2 linked regions of the Ensifer sp. PDNC004 genome follow. The protein of the gene in region 1 interacts with the protein of each later gene in a pairwise test. Links are inferred from orthologs where the notes say so. Each region holds a gene or a part of one and is shown in the gene's direction. Other genes may lie near its edges. The genes, in order: ribD and accC.

Region 1 (9,019 bases):
CCTGTGGCTGCTGGTCTCCTGGGGGCCGGTCGTCTGGGTGGTTGCGGCAGCGATCGAGATCGTGATGTACGAGTTCTATCCGGCCAGTTTCGGCACCCGTCCGCTGCTGGTCGTGCTGCACGCGGCGGTCGCCGTTACCTTCGTTCTTTTCCGCGCGGCGATCTTCTATCAGCGCTGGCGGCTTGCCAGGCAGGTAAGAGTTGATTCACCCTGAGACAGGGTCGCCAAATGGCAAGCTCTTGTTAAGGCTGCGGTTTAAGTAGAATTTTAGACGTATTCGATAGGGTCTCACTCAAGGCGGGAAGACAAACAGACACCGCCAAACAAAACAGTGAGGCAGTCAAATGAACACCAAGATGAAGCCGCAGGCAGTTCAGGCCAGAGACCCCCAGGAAGAAACCATCCGCGGTCTCTACATGGAATCCCTTCACCTCGTCGAGCGTCTGCACCGCCGCCTGCTCGACGTCATCAAGGACGAGTTCGACCGCGAAGGTCGCAGCGACGTCAACGCCGTTCAGGCTCTGTTGCTCTTCAACATCGGCAACTCGGAACTGACCGCCGGCGAACTTCGCTCCCGCGGCTACTACCTCGGCTCGAACGTCTCCTACAACGTCAAGAAGCTCGTCGACCTCGGCCTGATCAACCATCAGCGCTCCCGCGTCGACCGTCGCTCGGTCCGCATCAGCCTGACGGAAGACGGCCAGGAAATCGCCGAAACCGTCGCCAAGCTTTACGAGCGCCACATCGGCTCGATCCAGAAGGTCGGCGGCATCGGTTCGGACGAGTTCACCCAGATGAACAAGCTCTTGCAGCGCCTCGATCGCTTCTGGAACGACTCGATCATGTACCGCCTCTGATCAAGGCAAACCTCCAGTTCAAGGGTCGGGCGCAATCCCTGCGTGTCCGACCTTTGCCATTTACGGCACCCTGTCCTGTTGCCGAAAAGCTGCACAGCTGCGGCACGCTTTCCGCGCCTTCGCGCGATTTTTCAAGCCAAAAACATTAGCAAATCAGAATGTTGCCGTTTCCACTTCGGCTGCAGCCCCGTCGCGTCCAGCGAAAAGCAAAAGGCATGCCATGTCGCGGTTCAGCCTCGCCGAGACACGAATTGGCCATATTGCTATGACAGCGACGACGACATGCGGTAGGTGCGGCCACATGTTTTCTGGTGTGTGGATTCGTTTCGCGTTTCGCCTGCCGGATGAGGGTCCTCACTCGCGGCATCGTGAAATCTTGTGAGGGCAGGGTGGCTCGTTGGTTGACCTTTGTTAACCACGATCGTGTTAGGGCTGCGGCAACGTGCGTGTCAGCGCATAGGGCGTGTGCCAACGCATTGGGATGGTAGGATTATGTCGAAAAAGAATGGAATTGATGCATTCTCGCGCCGCGCCTTCTTGCGCTCGGCAGCAACCTTCGGCGCCGTGGCAGTCGCCGGCGCGGCAAGCGCACAGGACGCCCTGAACGAGATCATCAATTCGCCTCGCCGCGGCTCCTGGGACGACCAGTTTGACGCGAAGGGGGCATCGCGCACCGCGACGACGGTGGTTTCGAACACGCCTGTCTTCGGCCCGGAAACGATCGCTCACGTGCAGCAGGCGATCTTCGACTACCAGAACATCGTTTCGCAGGGCGGCTGGCCGTCGGTTCAGACCAGCGTCAAGCTCGAACTTGGCGTCACCGACCCGTCCGTGCAGCAGCTCCGCCAGCGCCTGATGGTTTCCGGCGACCTGCCGCGCTCGGCCGGTGTCTCCTCGTCCTTCGACAGCTACGTCGAGGGCGCAGTCAAGCGCTTCCAGGCCCGCCACGGTCTGCCGGCAGACGGCGTCATCGGCGAGTACACGCTGAAGGCGATCAATGTCGATGCCAACACCCGCCTCGGCCAGCTTCAGACCAACCTCGTTCGCCTGCAGTCGATGTCGGGTGGGCTCGGCCGCCGCTACGTGATGGTCAACATTCCGGCCGCCTATATCGAAGCGGTGGAGAACGGCCGCGTGGCGCTGCGCCACACGGCGATCGTCGGCAAGATCGACCGCCAGTCGCCGATCCTCAACTCGAAGATTTACGAGGTCATCCTCAACCCCTACTGGACCGCGCCTCGCTCGATCATCCAGAAGGACATCATGCCGCTGATGCGCAAGGACCCGACCTATCTCGCGCGCAACTCGATCCGCCTGTTCGACGGCAGCGGCGGCGAAGTGTCGCCGGAAACCGTCGACTGGAACGCGGAAAAGGCGCCGAACCTGATGTTCCGCCAGGACCCGGGCAAGATCAACGCGATGTCGTCGACGAAGATCAACTTCCACAACGAGCATCAGGTCTACATGCACGACACGCCACAGCAGGGCCTGTTCAACAAGCTCATGCGCTTCGAATCGTCGGGCTGCGTGCGCGTGCAGAACGTGCGCGACCTTTCGACCTGGCTCCTGAAGGAAACGCCCGGCTGGTCGCGCCAGCAGATCGAGGCGACCATCAAGACCGGCGTCAACACGCCGATCACGCTTGCCGAGGAAGTGCCTGTTTTCTTCACCTATATCACCGCCTGGTCCGCCAAGGACGGCGTGGTGCAGTTCCGCGACGATATCTATCAGCGCGACGGTGCCACCGAACTCGCGCTTCAGACGCCCTATGGCGTCGAGCAGTCGGCCGGTTCGGTCGATCAGGACGCCTTGCCGCAATAAGCAGATTTGCGACACGAAATCGAAAAGCCGCGTTTCCCCTGGAAGCGCGGCTTTTTCATGCGCCGGACCCCGCGATATTTCGGCGCGGCAGATGGGGGAAATGACGCAAACCGCACAGCGGATATTGCTCTCTCCGTGCGAGGAAGTTAAAGAACTGCCACCCTTGAGAGGAGCCTCGCACCGATGCCTGAACAGACCAATGACGCTTTCTTCACCCGCTCTCTGGCCGACAGCGATCCGGACATCTTTGGTGCGATCGAGAAGGAGCTGGGTCGCCAGCGCCACGAGATCGAGCTGATCGCCTCCGAGAACATCGTTTCCCGCGCCGTGCTCGAAGCCCAGGGCTCGATCATGACCAACAAATATGCCGAGGGCTACCCGGGCAAGCGCTACTACGGCGGCTGCCAGTTCGTCGACATCGCCGAGGAACTGGCGATCGAGCGCGCCAAGAAGCTCTTCGGCGTCAACTTCGCCAACGTTCAGCCGAACTCCGGTTCGCAGATGAACCAGGCCGTGTTCCTGGCGCTCCTGCAGCCGGGCGACACCTTCATGGGCCTCGACCTCAATTCGGGCGGTCACCTGACACACGGTTCGCCGGTCAATATGTCCGGCAAGTGGTTCAACGTCGTCTCCTACGGCGTGCGTGAAGACGACCACCTGCTTGACATGGACAACGTCGCCGAGCAGGCGCGCAAGCACAAGCCGAAGCTGATCATCGCCGGCGGCACCGCTTACTCGCGTATCTGGGACTGGAAGCGTTTCCGCGAGATCGCCGATGAAGTCGGCGCCTGGCTGATGGTCGACATGGCGCACATCGCCGGTCTCGTCGCCGGTGGCCAGCATCCGTCGCCGTTCCCGCATTGCCACGTGGCAACGACCACGACGCACAAGTCGCTCCGCGGCCCGCGCGGCGGCATGGTTCTGACCAACGACGAAGATATCGCCAAGAAGATCAACTCGGCCGTCTTCCCGGGCCTTCAGGGCGGCCCGCTGATGCACGTCATCGCTGCGAAGGCCGTGGCCCTCGGAGAAGCGCTGCAGCCGTCGTTCAAGGACTATGCGGCCCAGGTCGTCAAGAACGCCCGCACGCTTGCCGAAACGCTGAAGGCCAATGGCCTCGACATCGTCTCGGGCGGTACGGACAACCACCTGATGCTCGTCGACCTGCGCAAGAAGAACGCAACAGGCAAGCGCGCGGAAGCCGCTCTCGGTCGTGCCTTCATCACCTGCAACAAGAACGGCATCCCGTTCGACCCTGAAAAGCCCTTCGTCACCTCGGGCGTCCGTCTCGGCACGCCGGCCGGCACGACCCGTGGCTTCAAGGAAGCCGAGTTCAAGGAAATCGGTGAGCGGATCGTCGAGGTTCTCGACGGCCTGAAGGTCGCCAACTCCGACGAGGGCAATGCCGCCGTCGAAGCGAGCGTTCGCGACAAGGTCGTCAAGCTGACCGACCGCTTCCCGATGTACGGCTACATGTGATCGGTCGCCCATGCGCTGCCCCTATTGCGGTTCTGAAGACAGTCAGGTGAAGGATTCCCGTCCGGCAGAGGACGGGAATGCCATTCGCCGCCGCCGGATTTGTCCGGATTGTGGAGGTCGTTTCACGACCTTCGAACGGGTGCAGTTGCGCGAGCTGATGATCATCAAGAAAACCGGTCGGAAGGTTCCTTTCGACCGGGACAAGCTTTTGCGCTCCTTCGAGATCGCGCTGCGCAAGCGCCCGGTCGATCGCGACCGCATCGAGCGGGCGGTCTCCGGGATCGTGCGCCGCCTCGAAAGCTCCGGCGAGACCGAGATCCCTTCGGAAGAAATCGGCCTGCAGGTGCTCGAAGCGCTGAAGAGCCTCGATGACGTGGCCTTCGTGCGCTACGCTTCGGTCTATCGCGATTTCTCCCATGCGGAGGATTTCGAGAAGGTCATCACCGAGATCAGCGCCAAGATCGCGCGCGATCCCGGCGAATAGCTCACGCTGGATAGAGCCATGAAAGCGCCCAACCGTGAAGACGAGAGGTTCATGGCCGCGGCGCTGAGGCTGGCTCGCCACCATCTCGGACAGACATCCACCAATCCCTCCGTCGCCTGCCTGATCGTCAAGGACGGTGTTATCGTCGGCCGGGCCGTAACCGCGCGAAGCGGCCGTCCGCATGCCGAAACCCAGGCGCTGACCGAGGCCGGCGAGAAGGCAAGGGGTGCGACCGCCTACGTGACGCTCGAGCCTTGCTCCCATCACGGCAAGACGCCGCCCTGCGCCGATGCGCTCGTCGCCTCCGGCATATCCCGCGTGGTGATCTCGATCCTCGATCCGGACGTGCGGGTCGCAGGGCGCGGCGTCGTGCGCCTGCGCGATGCCGGCATCACCGTCGATATCGGTGTGCTCCCCGAGGACGGGCATCAGGCGCTTGAAGCCTACCTCATGCGCCAGGTCAGCCGACGTCCCTATGTGACTCTCAAGCTTGCCGTTTCGGCCGATGGCATGATCGGGCGCAAGGGCGAGGGGCAGGTGCGCATCACCGGTTCCATCTCCCGTGGTCAAGTACAGATGCTGCGGGCGGAGACCGACGCGATCCTGGTCGGGATCGGCACGGCTGCGGCCGACGATCCGGAATTGACCGTGCGCTTGCCGGGGCTCGAACATCGTTCGCCGCTGCGCATCGTTCTCGATCGCCGGCTCGACCTGCCGCTTTCCTCCAAACTTGTGTTAACGGCGCGGGAGGTCCCCGTCATCGTGGTCTCCAGCGACGGTTCCGGTGATGCTGATTCGGATGCGGATGATGGCCGAGCAGCACGCAAGGCGGCCCTGGAGGCGGCCGGCGTCGAGGTGCTCGAAGCCGGATCGATCGCCGACCTTCTTACCGCACTCGCGTCCCGCGGTCTCTCCTCGCTGATGGTTGAAGGCGGTGCAGTGGCTGCGCGCGCCTTTCTCGATGCGAACCTTGTCGACCGCATCCAGCTCTACACCGGACCGGGGACCATTGGCGAAAACGGCATCGCATCCCCATTTGACCGTAAGTCCGTGCCGGCAGGCTTCCGCCGCGTCGCCGAGGCACGCTATGGCGACGATCTGTTCGAGGAATACGAAAGAGAGAACTGATGTTCACAGGCATTGTTACCGATATCGGCACCGTCGATTCCGTCACCCCGCTGAAGGAAGGCATCAAGCTGCGTGTCGCCACGCGCTACGATCCGAAGACGATCGACATGGGGGCCTCCATCGCCCACTCCGGCGTATGCCTGACGGTGACGGCTTTGCCTGACGCCGGCAGCAACGAGCGCTGGTTCGAGGTCGAGGCCTGGGAAGAGGCGCTGCGGCTGACGACGATCGCGGGCTGGACGAAAGGCACGCGCATCAATCTCGAGCGGTCCTTGAAGATCGGCGACGAACTCGGTGGCCACTTGGTTTCCGGCCATGTCGACGACAAGGCGGAAATTCTGTCGGTGGAAGCGGAAGGCGACGCCGTGCGATTTCGTCTGCGGGCGCCTGAGCATCTGGCAAAGTTCGTCGCGCCAAAGGGATCGGTCGCGCTAGACGGTACGTCGCTGACGGTCAACAAGGTCGCTGGCGCCGAATTCGACGTGCTCCTGATCCGTCACTCGCTGGAGGTCACGACCTGGGGCGAGCGCAAGGCCGGCGATTTCGTCAACTTCGAGGTCGACACCATGGCGCGCTACGCGGCGCGCCTCGCGGAGTTCCCGGCGCCAAAGCCGGAGTGAACTGACTTCCTCTTTCGCCGAATGCAAACCGCCCCCGATCGGGGGCGGTTCTGGTTTCGGGAGATGTTGACGCTCAACGCACGTAGAGGGTCAGGCTGCCGTCGGCCGCCTGTTCGGCGCCGGCAATGTTGTTCATCTCGACATTCTGCGCCTTCAGCTTGGCTGCAAGCGGCTTGTTGCCTTCGACGGCTGCGTGCAGGGACGAAAGCTGTTGCGGCGTCGCTTCGTTGATCCACATGCGCGTCTGGCTCGATTCCTTCAGCGTATCCACGTCGACGACGTTGAAATGATCGCCCTTGAAATCGCGAACGGTGGGGTCGATTTCGGCCGGCCAGTTCATGGCTGCGCTCGCAGCATAGGAGACGCCGCCGAAGGAAAGGGCGGAGAGAGCAGCGATGACGGAAAGCTTGGCTATGCGGTTCATGGTCATGCTCCTTTGTTTACCGGCAACAAGGCGCAAGCCGGCCCGATACGGGAACGCGGGAACCTTGCGGGTTTCCGGGCCGGTGAGGTTCGCCTATTGCGGCGGCCAGCAGGGTTCGTTTGCGGGTGTTGTCACCCGCAAGCAAAAACGCTGGACTGTTTCGACTGATTGGTCGGCGTTTGCTCCCTTCTTGGGGAGGGCGCGTCGTGCCAACGACTAGGAAACTGGGCCGGAATGTGGCCCTTTCCAAGGCATTGGCATCGGGAAAACAATTAAAACTTGTTCATGTTTCGGCGTGCGCGCGAGCCCATCTTTCGCCTGTCGCAGCCGCTGCCTTCTGGTGGCGCTCGAACATGATCACGTGGTTGCCGTGATAGGTCGTGCGCCAGAATTCCTTGAAGCCATGCTTCTCGGCGACCCGGATCGACGCGTGGTTGCCGATATCGATGATGCAGGTCTTGCGCAACGTCGGAAACTGGTGGTCGGCCCATTTGAGCGCCGCGCTGACGGCCTCGGTTGCGAGCCCCTTGCCATGCGCTTTCGGCGACAGCGCCCACCCCGTTTCCATCGTCCCTTCGAGTGAAGGCGTGATGGCGCGATGCACGTCGTGGAAACCGGCCTCGCCGAGAAAGGTCCCGGTCTCCCGGTCCTGGATGGCAAAGAAGCCGAAGCCGAAATAGTGCCACATGCCGACCTGGCGCAGGAAGCGGGTCCAGGACTGCTCCCGCGTAAACGGCACCCCGCCGACATAACGGATGACCTCGGCATCGCCGAACAGCGCGGAATAGGAGGGAAAATCGTCACGGCGATAGGGGCGCAGGACAAGGCGATCGGTCTCGATGATGGGAACGCTATGCATATTCGATCCTATGCTGTGATGATGTCAGGCACCGGGCTCGCCGTCCCAGTAGTCGACGGCGCTTTCTGGTCGGCCGGTGAAGCTGAACGACCGTTCGCCCTTGGTACCGCGCGTCCTGGCGAGGAACTTGCCCGAATCCGGGTACTCGCAGATTTCGGTTGCCGCCTTGGTCGAGATCGAAAGGTACTTGAGCGGCACTGTGCCCGTATTGATCAGGTGATGCGCTGTTTCAGGACCACCCGCAGGCGCGCCCAGAATGTCGCCCGGGCCGACCGCGTAACGCTCGCTGCCGAAGCGGTAAGTCCCTTCACCCTCGAGGATAATGAACATTTCCTCTTCGACATGGTGATTGTGAAACGGGCAACCGGACTTTCCCGGCGGCACTTCACCGTAGCCGATGCCCAGATCCTTGAGGCCTAGCAGCGCGCCGAAGGCGACGTCGCGGGATTCGAAGAAAGTGCCTTGCGTCCAGTGGTCGAGTTCCAGGTTTTTGGGATTAACGATCGGCTTTTTCGTATCGGTCACATGGTCCTCCCTGGCGCACCGTTGTCGCGGTAACGCTAATACGTTCTATCCGTGTCGCGCGTTCGTCCCGTCGTCAACCTGCGATCGCTAAAATTAGCGACGATGGTTACAGGAATACATCCTAGTGTTGCAATCCATCGGCGAGACCATCTAGGCGCAATCGCGCGATGGTTTCACCAGGGGCTGTGAGGCCGCGTATGGGTGCGAATAAGGCGTGCGGCTTGCCGTCTTCGCCGGTCGGCGGCAGTGCCCTCCGGTGGGACCGAATTGGAGGAACCGCGAAGCTTAGGATGCTGGTTATTGGCGGCCGCCGGACGCGGCAAAAGGCCGTCTGTGGTGGAATTTGCTTGCCATTCGACGCCGGGCGTGGTTTGACCGCCGCCTTGGCCGGTCGCATCCGGCGCTGAATTCTCAAAGACAGGTGATCCATGGCAGAGACCACGGCAGCCCACATCCTGATTGTGGAAGCGCGTTTCTATGACGATATGGCCGACGCTCTGCTCGACGGAGCGAAACATGCGCTGGACGAAGCCGGGGCGACCTATGATATCGTAACAGTTCCGGGTGCTCTCGAAATCCCGCCGGCGATCGCCATGGCGCTCGACGGCGCTGACGAAGGTGGCACCGAATACGACGGTTTCGTTGCCCTTGGCATGGTCATTCGTGGCGAAACCTATCATTTCGACATCGTCGCGAACGAATCCTCGCGCGCGATCATGGATCTTGCGGTGAGCGAGAGCCTCGCGATCGGCAACGGTATCTTGACGGTCGAAAACGACGATCAGGCCTGGGCGCGTGCGCGCCGCTCGGAAGGCGACAAGG
Region 2 (9,102 bases), 120 kb from region 1 along the record:
GCCTCGACCATGTCGGCCTCGGCACCAGCATAGGAGAAGCGCATCGTGCGGTGCCCTTCCAGCGGATCGAAGTCGAATCCAGGGGTCGCCGCGACATTGATCTCGGCGAGCATCCGCTTGGCAAAGGCCATGCTGTCATTGGTAAAGCGCGTGACATCCACGTAGGCGTAGAAGGCGCCGTCCATCGGCGAGGCGATGGAGAAGCCGATCTCCGGCAACCGCTTCATCAGCATGTCCCGGTTGGCGGCATAGGCGGTCTTGTAGCGGTCGAGTTCCTCATGGGCGTCGAGTGCTGCTTCTGCCGCAATCTGCGAGAGCTCGGGCGGCGAGATGTAGAGGCTCTGGGCGATGCGCTCGAAACCGCGCACCTTGTCGGCCGGCAGCACCATCCAGCCAATCCGCCAGCCGGTCATGCAATAGTATTTCGAGAAGGAGTTGATGACGATCACCTCGTCGGTCACCTCCAGCGCGCTTGCCTCTTCGCCGGCAAAGGTCAGCCCGTGATAGATCTCGTCGGAGATGAAGGCAATCGATTCGGCTCGGCAATAGTCAGCCAGCGCCTTGAGGCCGGCCCTGCCCGTCACGGTGCCGGTGGGGTTGGCCGGGCTCGCCAAAAGCACGCCTTTCAAAGGACGGCCTAATTTCGCAGCGGCACGTGAAAGACTTTCAGGCGTCAGAGTGAAGCCGGTCTCGGCATTGGCCTCGACCTCGACGACCGTCAGGCCGAGGGCTGCGAGGATGTTGCGGTAGGCTGGATAGCCCGGCCGCGCAATGGCAACACAGTCGCCGGGATCGAAGAGAGCCAGGAAGGCGAGATTGAAGCCGGCGGATGAGCCGGAGGTGACCGCCACCCGCTGCGGATCGAGCGCGATGCCGTGGCGTTTTTCATAGTGCCGGGCGATTGCTGTGCGCAGCGACAAGGTGCCGAGCGCGTCGGTATAGCCGAGCCTGCCATGCTCAAGCGCCTTGCGCGCAGCGTCGAGAGCTGCTTTGGGCGCCGGGTGGGCAGGCTGCCCGACCGCCATCGAGATCACCGGGTGGCCGGCGTCGCGGCGACGAGTCGCCTCCGCCAGTACGTCCATCGCATGGAAAGGTTCGACGGCACTGCGTTTTGACAAATCTACCAACGGAAAATCCTCGATATGCGGCTGTTCTCCAGCCCTTTGCCCGATGAAAATGACCTTCACAAGTCCGCGAGTGCCGTATTTCCGCCGATTTTGCCGTTTCGTTTCCGCAACACCCACCCTATGCTGCCGGCATATTGCGGATACGAGGAATCCTGTTGTCACTCAGAACAGCCGGTTGACCCGGCGACACGCGATGGACGACACACAGGATACGCAAGGACAACGAGGTAGAAATGAACTTCAGCACCAAGATGATTGCCGCCGGGACGCTCGCAGCGTTCGTGGCCGGGGTCAGCCTGCCCCAAAACGCGTTCGCGCTCGACGCGAAGCAGAAGGAAGAGATCGGCGCCTTCATCAAGGAATACCTGATCGCCAATCCGGAGATCATGCTCGAGGTCCAGGAGGCGCTGACGACGAAGCAGCGCGCCAAGCAGCAGGAAGCGGCGGAAGGCGCGATCACTGAGAACAAGAAGGCGATCTTCAATTCCGACTATGACATGGTGCTCGGCAACCCCAAGGGCGACGTCACCGTCGTCGAGTTCTACGACTACAATTGCGGCTACTGCAAACGCGCGCTTTCCGACATGGACGACATCCTCGCCAAGGACAAGAACGTGCGCTTTGTGCTGAAGGAACTGCCGATCCTCGGCCCGGATTCGCTGGCCGCCCACAAGGTGAGCGCCGCCTTCCGCCTGGTCGCTCCGGAAAAATACGGCGACTTCCACCGGGCGCTGCTCGGCGGCGAGGACCGCGCCACGGAGGAGACGGCGCTTGCGGTTGCCGCCAAGCTCGGCGTTTCCGAAAAGGACCTGCGCGCCAAGATGGAAAAGGAGCCGCATGACGCGGCCGTGCGCGAGGCCTACAGCCTTGCCAACGACCTCGGCATCACCGGAACGCCTTCCTACGTCATCGGCAACGAAGCGGTCTTCGGAGCAGTCGGCGCCGAGGAGATCGAAGGCAAGGTCGCCAATATGCGCGAATGCGGCAAGACAGCCTGCTGACAAACCTTCCCATGACTGTGGACAAATCCCGCGGGGGCCCAAAGGGCTTTTCCTCGCGGGACCATCAGTCTATAGGTAACCCTCCATGACCGGACCGGAATCCCTTATGCCATCGACCATTTTCGTGCTGAACGGCCCCAACCTGAATGCGCTGGGCAAGCGCGAACCGGGTATTTATGGTGGGCAGACGCTGGCCGACATCGAGGCCATGTGCAAGGCGGAAGGCAAGGCGCTCGGCTTCGACGTCGATTTCCGCCAGTCGAACCATGAGGGAACGCTGGTCGATTGGCTGCACGAGGCCGGCAACGTCGCCGCAGGCGTTGCAATCAACCCGGCTGCCTATGGCCACACGTCGATCGCACTTCATGATGCCATCCGCGCCATCGGCATTCCGGTCGTCGAACTGCACCTCTCGAACATCCATGCGCGTGAGGAGTTCCGCCACAAGTCGATGATCGCACCCGCCGTCAAGGGCGTCATCTGCGGCTTCGGCGCACAGAGTTACATTCTTGCGCTGCATGCGCTAAAGAACCTGACAAATCCGTCGAAATAAAAAGAACACAAGAGGCTCATATTCCATGGCTGACAAGAAACCAGGTATCGACCAGGCGCTGATCCGCGATCTCGCCAATATTCTCAAGGACACCGATCTGACCGAGATCGAAGTCGAGCAGGACGACCTGCGCATTCGCGTTTCGCGCAACGGCACGCCGGTTGCGATGCCGATGGCCATGCCGCAGATGCCGGCTTACCAGATGCCCGCCGCAGCGGCCGCCCCGGCAAACGCCGTTGCCGCTCCCGCCGCCGAGAGCGCCCGCGCATCGAAGAATGCCGTGACCGCGCCGATGGTCGGCACTGCCTACCTGTCCCCCGCACCGGGAGCCCGCCCCTTCGTTGAGGTCGGTGCCACGGTCAAGGAAGGCCAGACGATCCTCATCATCGAAGCGATGAAGACGATGAACCAGATCCCGGCTCCGCGCTCGGGCAAGGTCACCGAAATCTTCGTCCAGGACGCAGCCCCCGTCGAATATGGCGAACCGCTGATCGTAATCGAATAAGGCGGCGCGGCGATGATCTCGAAAATTCTCATTGCCAATCGCGGCGAAATCGCCCTTCGCGTGCTTCGTGCCTGCAAGGAACTCGGCATCGCCACGGTCGCCGTTCATTCCACGGCCGACGCCGACGCCATGCATGTTCGCCTCGCCGACGAGAGCGTCTGCATCGGCCCGCCGCCCTCGCGCGATAGCTATCTGAACATTCACCAGATCGTCGCCGCCTGCGAAATCACCGGTGCCGACGCCGTGCATCCGGGCTACGGCTTCCTGTCGGAAAACGCCAAGTTCGCCGAAATCCTCGAAGCGCACGACATCACCTTCATCGGCCCGACGGCGGAACACATCCGCATCATGGGTGACAAGATCACCGCCAAGCAGACGGCGCAGGAACTTGGCATCCCGGTCGTTCCGGGTTCCGACGGCGAAGTGAAGCCGGAGAACGCGCTCGAAGTCGCCCGCAAGATCGGTTTCCCGGTCCTGATCAAGGCGACCGCCGGTGGCGGCGGCCGCGGCATGAAGGTCGCCCGCAGCGAGGCGGACCTCGAAGAGGCCGTTGCGACGGCCCGCACCGAAGCGCTTGCCGCTTTCGGCAACGACGCCGTCTACATGGAGAAGTACCTCTCCAAGCCGCGCCACATCGAAATCCAGATCGTCGGCGACGGCGCCGGCAATGCGGTGCATCTCGGCGAACGCGATTGCTCGCTGCAGCGCCGTCACCAGAAGGTCTGGGAAGAGGCGAATTCGCCGGCCCTCAACGTCGACCAGCGCATGAAGATCGGCCAGATCTGCGCCGACGCCATGAAGAAGCTGAAGTATCGCGGCGCCGGCACGGTCGAGTTCCTCTACGAGAACGGCGAGTTCTATTTCATCGAAATGAACACCCGTCTTCAGGTCGAGCATCCGATCACCGAAGCGATCACCGGCATTGACCTCGTGCACGAGCAGATCCGCGTCGCCTCCGGCGGCGGTCTCTCGGTCCAGCAGGAAGACATCGTGTTTTCCGGCCACGCGATCGAGTGCCGCATCAATGCCGAAGACCCGCGTACCTTCGTCCCCTCCCCGGGCACGATCACGCATTTCCATGCGCCGGGCGGCCTTGGCGTGCGCGTCGATTCGGGCGCCTATCAGGGCTACCGAATCCCGCCTTACTACGACAGCCTGATCGGCAAGCTGATCGTGCATGGCCGTACCCGCGTCGAATGCATGATGCGCCTGCGCCGCGTGCTTGACGAATTTGTCATCGACGGCATCAAGACGACGCTTCCGCTGTTCCAGGACCTGATCAATAATCAGGACATTGCCAACGGCGACTACGACATCCACTGGCTGGAGAAGCATCTGGCCACCACGTCCGAGTAAGGACCAGACATTGAAAGGGACGCGCAGCAAGCAGCCCGATATTACGCCGGACATGCTGCTGCGCGCCTATTCGATCGGCCTCTTCCCGATGGCCGATTCGGCCGATGATCCGGAGCTCTTCTGGGTCGAGCCAGAAATTCGCGGAGTGATCCCGCTCGCAGGCTTCCACACCTCTCGCAGCCTCGCCAAGACCATCCGCCGAAAGCCTTTCGACATCCGCTTCAACACCGCCTTCGAAGCGGTCATGGACGGCTGTGCTGCCCCTGCTCCCGACCGGCCGACAACCTGGATCAACAATAAGATCCGCACGCTCTACGCGACACTGCACTCGATGGGCTATGCCCACAGCGTCGAGGCCTGGGAAGGCGACCAACTGGTCGGGGGGCTTTACGGGGTTTCGCTCGGCTCAGCCTTCTTCGGCGAAAGCATGTTTTCCAGACGCACCGACGCCTCGAAGATCTGCCTCGTGCATCTGGTCGAGCGACTGAAGGCGCGCGGCTTCGAACTGCTCGATACACAGTTCACCACCGAACACCTGAAGTCGTTCGGCGCCGTCGACGTGCCGAAGGCGGAATACGAAGTATTGCTCGCGAACGCGATGTCGTCGCCCGACCTCGCCTTCTAACCAAGGCAAATTCTAAAGAATGGGGATATGCCCCGCCGCTCAGCGCTTCTGCGCGGTATCCGGCGGCGGCAGGTCCGAGGTCGCCTTGCAAGACTGCAGCCAGACGTCATAGACCGGATGCTCGACGGCGTTCAGACCGGGGCTGTCGGCAAACATCCAGCCGGTAAAGATACGGCGGATCTTGCGGTCGAGCGTGATTTCCTCGACCTCGACGAAGGTGGTGATCTTCTGCGCTTCCGTATCGTCACGGCTATAGCAGACGCGCGGCGTGACCTGGAGGGCGCCGAACTGCACGGTCTCGCCGATATAGACGTCGAAGGTGGTGATGCGGCCGGTGATCTTGTCGATGCCGGAGAAGACGGCGACGGCGTTGGAAAGGCGGGCTGCGTCAACGGCTTCCGCAGATGCGACCAGCGGCAAGGCGGCAAGCAGGGACAAGCCCAAACGCCGTGCTCCTTGGCCGATTGCCTTGCGCAGATCAGAACCTGCCATCGTCGCCTGTCTCCCGCGTATCCTGTTCGTCATGGATTTCAGGCGCTAACCATCAATTGTGGCCTCGCCATGATCGAGGAACCCATTCCGCGGTCCGTCGTCGTCACTGAGAACAGATTATTCAGGAGCCGGGCGTCCAGGCGTCGTAGTCGCCGGTTACGCGCGGGCGCTTGCCGGTGGCAGCGATCGAGCCCTGTGGGCGGTAGGCGTTGGCCGTGCCGGTCGGATTGGCGCGGTGCGCCTTCTGCCATTCCCGCGGCGTGTACTTTTCATCGGCCGGCGAAACGTCGGTCCGGTGGTGCATCCAGCCGTGCCAGCCGGCCGGAATGGCGGAAGCTTCGGCGTAGCCGTTGTAGATCACCCAGCGGCGGGTGCGACCTTCAGAGTCCTTGCCGCCCTGGTAGTAGACATTGCCGAGTTCGTCTTGACCGACCCGTTGACCGTGGCGCCAGGTGTGAAAGCGCGTTCCGATCGTCTGTTCGTTCCACCAGGTGAAAATCTGCAGCAGGAGCTTCATGGATGCCGTCCTTGACCGGCCGTTGGGAAGGCGGCCAGATACCAAAACAATGTTCCCGCTTATGCCCCGCCGCTCAGGGCTTGTCCAGTGATTCCGAGGTAAAGGCGGTCATTTCAACGGTAGTTGAAAGCCGAAATGGCTGCGCGCAAAGCCCAGGCGCTCATAGAAGCGATGTGCATCGGTGCGCACGGCGTTGGACGTGAGCCTCACCTTCCTGGCCCCCTTCTCCCGCGCCTCAGCAATCGCATGGCGCATCATGCGTTCGCCGATCCCACGGCCGCGCATGTCGGCGCGCGTCTGAACGGCTTCGACGATCAGGCTGGAGCTTCCCCGCCCGGACAGCGATATGTGCAGCGCGGTTTGAAAGGTGCCGACGACCTGCCCTTCGAGAACCGCGACGAACAGCGTCTGCAGCGTCGAGGCTTCAATCCGGTCGTAGGCAGCGGCGTAGTCTGCGAAGGCCTCAGCGTCGGTCGTGTCGCCGTGACCGCCCAGCGGATCATTGGCGAAGAGCGCGACGATCGCTTCGAGATCCTTGCGCTCAGCCTTGCGGATCATGAGTTCGGTCGCGTCCATGGTTCTCCGCTCACATCGTTCATCGGCTGCGGATCAAGCACTCGGAGGTAACGGCGCGATGACAGCGCCGCTTCTCTCAGGCTTATCCACAGGCATGCGAAACGTCAGGCAACCGGGCGGATCGCCTAGCCGAGAAGCGGCTTTTCCAGAACGATGGCCGGCAGGCCGGACGGGTCGTCGCCCGCCGTCTCACCCACTTCGGCAAAGCCATGCGCCCGATAGAAGGTGAGCGCGTGCAGGTTCTGCGGCTCGACCTCGACGCGCATGCGTTCGGCGTCCGGAAAGCAGGTCTCGAGCTCGGCGAAGATATCGCGGCCGACGCCCTGGCGCTGGAACTTCGGAAGGACATAGAGCTGGTGCAGCACCACCGTCTTGGCCTGCGTGTCGGACATCGCCGCATAGCCCATGCCGCCCAGCTGCCTTCCATCGTCGGCAACAAGAAACTCGGCGTTCTTGCGCGCGAGCCGGGCTTTGAGCGCTGGCAGCGAATGCCAGCGCTCGTTCAGTTCCTTGACCTTCTCGACACCGTAGAAAGTGTCATAGGTCGCGTGCCACGTTTCGATCAGCAGAGCGCGAACCTTCTCCAGGTCGCGCGCGCTTGCCGTGCGCACGAAGAACATCGTTATTCCTCGATGCCGAGCTTGGCCTTGACCAGCGCCTGAACGGCCTGCGGATTGGCCTTGCCGCCGGTCGCCTTCATCACCTGGCCGACGAACCAGCCGGCAAGCGAGGGCTTGGCCTGCACCTTGGCGACCTGATCCGGGTTGGCGGCGATGATCTCGTCGACGGCCTTTTCGATGGCGCCGGTGTCGGTCACCTGCTTCATGCCGCGGGTCTCGACGATCTCGGCCGGGTCGCCCCCCTCGTTCCAGATGATCTCGAAGAGGTCCTTGGCGATCTTGCCGGAGATGGTCTCCGCCTTGATGAGGTCGATGATGCCGCCGAGCTGGGCCGGCGAAACCGGAGTCTCTTCAATGGCTTTGCCGGCTTTGTTCAAGGCGCCGAGCAGGTCGTTGATGACCCAGTTGGCGGCAATCTTGCCATCGCGGCCTTCCGCCACCGCCTCGAAATAGTCGGCGATCGACTTTTCGGAAACGAGCACCGAAGCGTCATAGACCGAGAGGCCGAGGTCGCGCACGAAGCGCTCCTTCTTGTCGTCGGGCAGCTCCGGCAGGTCGGCCTTCAGTGCCTCGACGAATGCGTCGTCGAATTCGAGCGGCAGCAGGTCCGGATCCGGGAAGTAGCGGTAGTCGTGCGCGTCTTCCTTGGAGCGCATCGAGCGGGTCTCGCCCTTGTTCGGGTCGAACAGGCGGGTCTCCTGGTCGATGCTGCCACCGTCCTCGAGAATTCCGATCTGGCGGCGTGCCTCGTATTCGATTGCCTGGCCGATGAAGCGGATCGAGTTGACGTTCTTGATTTCGCAGCGCGTGCCGAAGCCCTCGCCCGGACGACGGACGGACACGTTGACGTCGGCGCGCATCGAGCCTTCGTCCATGTTGCCGTCGCAGGTACCAAGGTAGCGCACGATCGAGCGCAGCTTCGTCATGTAGGCCTTGGCCTCATCCGACGAGCGCATGTCCGGCTTGGAGACGATCTCCATCAGCGCGACGCCCGAGCGGTTGAGATCGACATAGGACATCGACGGATGCTGGTCGTGCATCGACTTGCCGGCGTCCTGCTCAAGATGCAGGCGCTCGATGCCGATCTCGACATCTTCGAACTGGCCCTGGCGGTCCGGACCGACCGAAATGATGATCTTGCCTTCGCCGACGATCGGATCCTTGAACTGGGAGATCTGATAGCCCTGCGGCAGGTCCGGATAGAAATAGTTCTTGCGGTCGAAGATCGAGCGATTGTTGATCGCGGCCTTGAGACCGAGACCGGTGCGCACCGCCTGCTTCACGCATTCCTCGTTGATAACAGGCAGCATGCCGGGCATGGCGGCATCGACCAGCGAGACGTTCGCATTCGGCGCATTGCCGAACTCCGTCGATGCGCCCGAGAACAGCTTCGAATTGGAAAGCACCTGGGCATGGACTTCCATACCGATGATGACTTCCCAGTCGCCGGTGGCGCCAGGGATGAAGCGTTTCGGATCGGGGGTGCGGACGTCGACAATGCTCATATCATGCTCTTCTTTGAAGCCTGAATTCTTGGTTTCTCGGTAGAACAATTGGTCCGCCGGTGCAAGTTGTTCGGCTGGATCAGACACGCCATCTGCAATCTCATGCAAACAGCTGGCGTCTCTTAACCACCGTTTAGCGCCTATCGGCAAGACTTCGGCCATGTCCATCGCCTTTGCCCTGCTCGCGTTCGCAATTCTCGTCAACTTGGCTGCCTTCGGGCTGTT

Evidence for each region.
Region 2: the proteins of ribD (region 1) and accC interact in binary tests that used the Escherichia coli proteins (3 or more experiments, as listed by UniProt). The link is inferred for Ensifer sp. PDNC004 from one-to-one orthologs.

Annotation. Positions count from the first base shown.
Region 1 is NZ_CP070353.1:1,560,466-1,569,484, reverse strand. Bases 3,922-6,714 are described here. They hold ribD (bifunctional diaminohydroxyphosphoribosylaminopyrimidine deaminase/5-amino-6-(5-phosphoribosylamino)uracil reductase RibD), read left to right. Parts: upstream 3,922-4,659; coding sequence 4,660-5,769; downstream 5,770-6,714. Other genes in these bases: JVX98_RS15870 (hypothetical protein), read right to left, coding at 6,463-6,714; JVX98_RS15875 (riboflavin synthase), read left to right, coding at 5,769-6,389; nrdR (transcriptional regulator NrdR), read left to right, coding at 4,168-4,641; glyA (serine hydroxymethyltransferase), read left to right, coding at 3,922-4,157. Also shown: JVX98_RS15905 (DUF6163 family protein), read left to right, coding at 1-214; transcriptional regulator LdtR, read left to right, coding at 345-857; JVX98_RS15895 (murein L,D-transpeptidase), read left to right, coding at 1,350-2,678; more of glyA, read left to right, coding at 2,862-3,921; more of JVX98_RS15870, read right to left, coding at 6,715-6,813; JVX98_RS15865 (GNAT family N-acetyltransferase), read right to left, coding at 7,097-7,672; JVX98_RS15860 (cupin domain-containing protein), read right to left, coding at 7,697-8,197; ribH (6,7-dimethyl-8-ribityllumazine synthase), read left to right, coding at 8,626-9,019. UniProt on the Escherichia coli protein: Converts 2,5-diamino-6-(ribosylamino)-4(3h)-pyrimidinone 5'-phosphate into 5-amino-6-(ribosylamino)-2,4(1h,3h)-pyrimidinedione 5'-phosphate.
Region 2 is NZ_CP070353.1:1,435,703-1,444,804, forward strand. Bases 2,495-5,370 are described here. They hold accC (acetyl-CoA carboxylase biotin carboxylase subunit), read left to right. Parts: upstream 2,495-3,198; coding sequence 3,199-4,542; downstream 4,543-5,370. Other genes in these bases: aroQ (type II 3-dehydroquinate dehydratase), read left to right, coding at 2,495-2,681; accB (acetyl-CoA carboxylase biotin carboxyl carrier protein), read left to right, coding at 2,707-3,186; aat (leucyl/phenylalanyl-tRNA--protein transferase), read left to right, coding at 4,553-5,167; JVX98_RS15280 (DUF2155 domain-containing protein), read right to left, coding at 5,207-5,370. Also shown: JVX98_RS15250 (pyridoxal phosphate-dependent aminotransferase), read right to left, coding at 1-1,127; JVX98_RS15255 (DsbA family protein), read left to right, coding at 1,361-2,128; more of aroQ, read left to right, coding at 2,235-2,494; more of JVX98_RS15280, read right to left, coding at 5,371-5,659; JVX98_RS15285 (NADH:ubiquinone oxidoreductase subunit NDUFA12), read right to left, coding at 5,781-6,176; JVX98_RS15290 (GNAT family N-acetyltransferase), read right to left, coding at 6,285-6,752; JVX98_RS15295 (GNAT family N-acetyltransferase), read right to left, coding at 6,878-7,372; Asp-tRNA(Asn)/Glu-tRNA(Gln) amidotransferase subunit GatB, read right to left, coding at 7,375-8,877; JVX98_RS15305 (DUF1294 domain-containing protein), read left to right, coding at 9,038-9,102. UniProt on the Escherichia coli protein: This protein is a component of the acetyl coenzyme A carboxylase complex; first, biotin carboxylase catalyzes the carboxylation of the carrier protein and then the transcarboxylase transfers the carboxyl group to form malonyl-CoA.